DNA from 2 places in the Limosilactobacillus sp. C0001E2 genome. Region 2 is predicted to be linked to the other one. Evidence: a T-box and tRNA genes for the amino acid it is inferred to sense, from the RefSeq annotation. Region 2 holds a T-box; the other holds one or more tRNA genes.

Region 1 (3,502 bases), on a different contig from region 2:
CCAGTTTGTTCAATAAGGCCACTTGGTTTTCTGGCAGGTCAATTGTGTTCTTATCAAAACCTTCAGATTCCATTTCTTCTGGGTACCCCATAAAGTAAACGACTTGCTGACTTTGCTGAGCGAGGCTCACAGCAGCCGCCGTTAGATCATCATCGACCACATCGTTAGATAGCTGATAACCTTGAGCATAACTAGCCGTTTGGGGCATGGCTGATAACGGTGTTACCACCTGATGAGCATTGACATGGGAACTGCCACCACCCTGATACCGTGGCCGGGCCGCTAATTCGCCGATTACTGCCAGTGAAGACTGCTTATCCAGTGGCAACTCATGGTGTTCATTCTTCAATAACACAATACTGTCATCTGCCAACTTACGGGCAAATTCATGATGAGCATCTTTATCATATGATTCGACTGCCCCTTTGGTGTGCCACTTGGCCACCATCCACAGCACCCGCAAAGCACTCTTATTCAGTACTTCTTCATCCAGTCGGCCATCCTTAACCGCTTCAACAATCTCATCAACTGAAGCTGCTCCCTTACCAGGCATTTCAAGATCTAAGCCCGCTTGAAGAGCTGCTACGTGATCCGCAACCGCACCCCAGTCGGACATGACTAATCCATCAAAGCCCCATTCATCACGAAGAATCCTGGTCAACAAGCGTTGATTCTGTGAATTTAAAGTACCATTAACCTTATTATAAGAACACATAATGGTCGCCGGATGAGCTTCTTTAACTATCCGTTCAAATTGAGCCAGGTAGATCTCCCGCATCGTCCGCTCATCCACGTTGGATGAATTCGTGAACCGTTGGTTTTCACGATTATTAAGCGCAAAGTGCTTAACCGAGACCCCAACTCCTTGACTTTGCACACCCTTCACGTAAGCCGTTCCCATTCGTCCCGCTAGCAGTGGGTCTTCTGAGAAGTATTCAAAGTTTCTTCCAGCTAAGGGACTACGCTTAATGTTCACACCGGGTCCTAAAAGTACTCCGACCCGTTCTGCTTTAGCCGCAATCCCCAGATTCTCGCCTAACTGCATTAACATATCATCATCAAAAGAGCTGGCTGTGAGTGCTGAACATGGGAAACAAACGGCATCCACACTATCATTTAAGCCTAGGGCATCGGCATCATCCGCCTGCTTACGTAAACCGGACGGGCCATCCGTCATCATCATTTTATCCACACCTGGAACAGTTGCCGTAAACCAAAAGTCGTGCCCAGTGACTAAAGCTGCTTTTTCTTCGAGAGTTAAGCCTTCAACAAAAGTTCGATTAATCTTAACCACGTGCTCATCACTCCTTTTATTTCTTATGGTCATTATATCGCTAATCATTCAAATTTAAGTACAAAAAAAGGACCATGACTTTCGTCATGATCCTTTGTTATGCGGCCAAGAGGATTCGAACCTCCACGGTCTAAACGACCACAAGATCCTTAATCTTGCGCGTCTGCCAATTCCGCCATGGCCGCATCAACAAATAGTATCATATCAAAAATACCATTCATTGACAACTATTTTTTCGCTTTTCTTTCTTTTTCCAGTCGGAACCGTCCGCCACAACGGGCACAATGAAACCGATTGGTATTAAAGCGCCGCTGCCGAGGCAGCAAAACGCCACAACCCTGACAACGATATAAATAACGGTAATTCCGGTGTCGTTTAGCCTTGCTGGTAGCAGGGGCGTACCGTGAACCACCAACTGCTTGCAACAACCGTTTGAAGTCCCGATCTCGGTGGCGGTAACCACGCCCCGCTAGATGCAGGTGATAATGACACAGTTCATGAAGAATAACCCGCTTAAGGTTCTCTTCATCAAATTCTTCCAACATTAACGGATTGATATCAATATGGTGATCTCCTAAATGATAACGCCCACCAGTTGTTCGTAATCGTCGATTAAAGACCACTTGATGGCGGAATGGCTGGTGAAAGAATTGCTGGGAAAGCTGTTCCGTCAATTTTTGTAACTGTTCGTTAGTCACTATTTACTACTTCCCGGTTCAATCATTGTTAATTGAATCCGTTGCCGGTCATGATCTACTGAGAGTACCCAAACATCAACGATATCACCAACGGCAACAACTTGACGGGGATCCCGAATAAACTTCTTGGTTAATTGAGAAATATGCACTAACCCGTCATGCTTGACACCAATATCCACAAACGCCCCAAAATCGACGACGTTACGGATGGTCCCTTGTAACTTCATCCCTGGTTTTAAGTCATCCATCGTCATCACATCAGTCCGTAATAGTGGTGCTGGAAGTGAATCACGGAGATCACGTCCTGTTTTTTGCAAATCAGCGACAACATCTTGCACTGTCGCCAGACCATGTTCATCATTGACAAATTCCTGATCATCCAGCTTCTGCAACTTAGCATTTACTGAGTCAGTTCCCAACTCATCCAGGGATACCCCAGCTGCTTGTAAGATTTCCTCGGCTAATGGGTAACTTTCGGGGTGAATATCAGTATTATCTAACGGGTTCTCACCATCAATAATCCGTAAGAAACCAACCGCTTGTTGGTAAGCCTTTGGTCCTAACCGTTTCACCTTCTTTAATTGTGTCCGATTCGTGTAAGCACCATGCTCATTCCGGTAGGCAACGATATTTTTGGCAATCGTTGCTGATAACCCTGAAATGTACGTTAGCAGTTGGTAACTAGCGGTGTTTAAGTTAACTCCAACCCGGTTAACAGCCCGTTCAATTACCGCAGCTAATTCAGCCTTTAATTCCGTCGTTGGTAAATCGTGCTGGTATTGGCCAACCCCAATCGCTTGGGGATCAATCTTAACTAACTCGGCCAACGGATCCTGGAGCCGCCGACCAATACTGATGGCACTCCGTTTTTCAACCGGCAGATCAGGAAATTCATCCCGCGCATCTTGGCTCGCAGAATAAACGGACGCTCCAGCTTCGTTCACAATCACATAGTAGACCTGCCGATCCATCTTTTTCAAAGCCGCCGCCACAAACTGCTCTGATTCTCGGCTGGCCGTTCCATTCCCGATGGCAATCATTTCAACATGATACTTGTTTAGCAGATCAATCAGTTGCCCCTCTGCTAATGCCCGCTCCTTTTCTGGAGCTGGTTTATGCGGATAAATTACCGCGGTTGTTAAAAGCTTCCCGTTAGGGTCCATTACCGCCAGCTTGCATCCAGTCCGGTAGGCTGGGTCAAAGCCCAGAACCACTTTGCCCTTGATTGGTGCTTGCATTAATAAGTTATACAGATTTTCGCCAAAGACCTTAATGGCTTGCTCGTTCGCCGCATCAGTTAGCTGCCGCCGCATTTCCCGTTCAATCGACGGTTGTAAGAAACGCTTATAGGCATCCGCCGCTGCTTCCTCAACAAATTTAGTAGCGTCATTTTCAGCATGCGAGCCGATCAAACGGAACTGGAGGTAATTCAGCACTGTTTGTTCATCCGAAACCACACTGACCCGTAGGACCTTTTCCTTCTCTCCTCGGTTGATTGCCAATGTTCGGT
Region 2 (3,502 bases):
ATTCCTTGGTTAACCAATTTCATGAATGGTTCTGGCGTTGGTACAACTCCCAAATCATATAGGAACTTATGCCAGAAACGAGCATATAGGAGGTGGAGAACTGCGTGTTCTGCACCACCAACGTACAAATCAACGGGTGACCAGTAATCTAAGGCTTCCTTGGAGGCCAATGCTTGATCATTGTGCGGGTCAGTATAACGAAGCCAGTACCAGGATGAACCAGCCCATTGCGGCATTGTATTAGTTTCCCGCAGACCATGGCGCCCGTTTTCATCATAAACATTAACCCAATCTTTAATTTTAGCTAATGGTGATTCACCGGTCCCTGAAGGTTCAATGTTGTCGGTGTCTGGCAATTCTAATGGAAGTTCATCTTCTGGTACTAAAGATGTTGTCCCATCATCCCAATGGATAACTGGGATTGGTTCACCCCAGTAACGTTGCCGACTAAAGATCCAATCACGCAGTTTATAATTAACCTTCTTTTGTCCGGCATGATGTTCAGTCAGCCAATCAACCATCTTTTGCTTGGCGTCATCAATATTTAATCCGTCCAAGAAGCCTGAATTAATATGCTTGCCGTCACCAGTATAGGCAGCTTTCTCTAAATTGCCACCTTCGATGACCTGCTTAATTGGCAAATTAAATTTATGGGCAAACGCATAATCACGATCATCATGAGCGGGAACTGCCATAACTGCACCAGTACCATATGATGCCAAAACATAGTCAGAAATCCAAATTGGCAGTTTTTCACCATTAACCGGATTGATGGCATACGCACCTGTGAAAACCCCTGTCTTTTCTTTACTCAGGTCTGTTCGTTCAAGGTCTGAACGCCGGGATGCTTCTTCTTTGTATTCCTTAACCGCCGCCTTTTGATCAGCAGTGGTAATTTGGTTAACTAATTCATGCTCAGGAGCAAGTACCACATAAGAAGCCCCAAATAACGTGTCGCAACGGGTCGTAAATACTTCAATCTTTTGATCAGCATGACCAGCAATTTCAAAGTCAACAGCAGCCCCTTCAGAACGGCCAATCCAGTTCCGCTGCATTTCCTTTACACTTTCTGGCCAATCAACCAAGTCTAAATCGTCGATCAAACGGTCAGCATAAGCGGTAATTTTCAAAACCCATTGTTTCATTGGCTTACGATAAACTGGGTAGCCACCCCGTTTTGTCTTACCGTCTTCAACTTCTTCGTTGGCCACCACTGTGCCACCCATAAAATCAGGTGCCCAGTTAACCATGATTTCGTCTTCGTAGGCCAAGCCCTTTTTATACAACTGCTCAAAAATCCATTGGGTCCACTTATAATACTTTGGATCCGTGGTGTTAACTTCACGATCCCAGTCATAAGAAAAACCGAGTGACTGAATTTGATCACGGAAGTGGTCAATGTTCTTATTGGTAAACCCCTTCGGATTATGACCAGTCTTTAGCGCGTATTGTTCCGCCGGTAAACCGAAAGCATCAAAGCCCATTGGGTGCAAAACGTTAAATCCTTGCATCCGCTTCATCCGGGACATCACGTCCGTAGCCGTGTAACCTTCAGGGTGACCAACGTGCAAGCCCTGACCAGACGGGTACGGGAACATATCCAGTGCATAATATTTCTTTTTGTTATTATCCAGTGTGGATTTAAACGTTTCATGTTGTTTCCAATAACGTTGCCATTTCTTTTCAATGGCGGAATGATCATATCCCATAATCTCATACTCCTTTAACTAACCAGTTTGCTAATCACAAAAAAATCCCGCAGATACTTCTCAGTATCTACAGGACGAACTTTTCCGCGGTACCACCCGTATTCTACATTAACGTAGCACTTCAATTCCTTAACGCGGAAAACGTCGCTGCCTACTTAATTTCAGCATTGAGCATTCATGCGGTGAGTTCATTATGATTAATTCCACATTTACAGCCCCATGTGGTCTCTGAATAATTAATCATAATTACTAATCCGCTTGCGATTAGATATTGTTATTGATGGTAGCAAATTCCACCAAATTTAGCAAGGCACTTAAGCAAATACTTTGTTAGAATATTCATTGTTTAGAAAGCGAGGGCCCTATGAAAAAAATAAAAATTTTATTTAGTATTTGTTTAATTATTTTTATTGGCTTACTTCTCATGATGCTCTTTAATCCTGCCCCAGTTCAAAGCATTGATGATGCGCTTCGGCAGATTATTAATGCCCATCGGTCAGTTGTCTGGAATATCTTTTTTGTGAACTTTACCCAATTGTTTAATTCCAAGGAGACCATTATCTGGATCGTTATTACCGTCATTCTTAGTGGGATCATGGTCAATCGGCGTTTTGTTTGGCAAGTTCTCCTCACCATTGGTTCAGGCGTGCTGCTCAATCGGATTATCAAATTGCTGATTCAACGACCGCGTCCCAATACCAATCTTTTAATGCATTACAGTAGTTACAGTTTTCCCAGTGGACATTCTAGTGCGGCTGCACTTATTCTGGGCTGTTTAATTCTCCTGACTTGGCAAGTAGTCCGCCGGAACTGGGTTAAAGTTACAATTACCACTATCCTAGTAACATTAGTGCTTGCAATTGGCTTTTCCCGTGTCTACGTTGGTGCTCATTACCCCAGTGACGTCCTCGCTGGCTGGTGTTTAGGAACAGTCGTGGTAACCGGCTTTCAGTTATTATTTAATCATTTCAAAGTTTAAAGTGAAAGATCCAGCAGAGGGCAAACCATCTGCTGGATCTTTTATCCTAACCTAAAATCTGCTTTAATTCATCAACCTTGTCAAGGTGTTCCCAAGGCAAGTCAACATCGGTCCGTCCAAAGTGACCATAAGCTGCAGTTTGCTTATAAATTGGCCGCTTTAAGTCCAGCATCTTGATGATTCCGGCTGGCCGAAGATCAAAGACCTTCCGGACAGCAGCAATCAATTCTTCTTCAGACTTGGTACCAGTACCAAAAGTATCAATTGCGATGGAAACTGGTTTAGCAACCCCAATTGCATAGGCCACTTGGATTTCTGCTTTCTTAGCATAACCAGCCGCAACTAAGTTTTTCGCAATGTAACGGGCAGCATAGGAAGCTGATCGGTCAACCTTCGTAGCGTCCTTACCAGAGAAGGCCCCACCACCATGGTGAGCTGCTCCACCATACGTGTCAACAATGATCTTCCGACCAGTCAAACCAGCATCCCCTTGAGGGCCACCAATTACAAAGCGTCCAGTCGGGTTAATAAAGTATTTAGTCTGGTCATCCAATAAATTGGCTGGAATGACGGCTTTAATAACTTGTTCCTTAACATCTTGACGAATTTGATCTAATGAAACGTCAGGATCATGTTGGGTACTAAGCACAACCGTATCAACTCGCAATGGCTGATCGTTTTCATCGTATTCAACCGTTACTTCAGCCTTCGCATCTGGCCGTAAGTATTCAATCGTGCCTTCTTTACGCAACTTTGCGATCCGTTGCATTAACTTGTGGCTAAGCATTAACGTCAATGGCATATATTCTGGCGT

What was found. A T-box is a leader RNA that pairs with one kind of tRNA and senses whether it is charged. The one in region 2 lies ahead of leuS (leucine--tRNA ligase), so its partner is inferred to be a tRNA-Leu.
Region 1: it has a tRNA-Leu gene. The T-box ahead of leuS (leucine--tRNA ligase) is inferred to sense a tRNA for this amino acid. The anticodon was not compared.

What each region holds. Positions count from the first base shown of each region.
Region 1 is NZ_JBWPXC010000003.1:16,644-20,145, reverse strand. Features, by position in the region: gene AC1EKL_RS03820 (glycoside hydrolase family 3 C-terminal domain-containing protein) at 1-1,294, opposite strand, end outside; tRNA gene AC1EKL_RS03815 (tRNA-Leu) at 1,395-1,479, opposite strand; gene AC1EKL_RS03810 (SprT family protein) at 1,522-1,992, opposite strand; gene AC1EKL_RS03805 (Tex family protein) at 1,992-3,502, opposite strand, start outside.
Region 2 is NZ_JBWPXC010000001.1:420,125-423,626, forward strand. Features, by position in the region: gene leuS (leucine--tRNA ligase) at 1-1,709, opposite strand, end outside; T-box leader at 1,777-1,981, opposite strand; gene AC1EKL_RS02125 (phosphatase PAP2 family protein) at 2,074-2,688, shown strand; gene metK (methionine adenosyltransferase) at 2,735-3,502, opposite strand, start outside.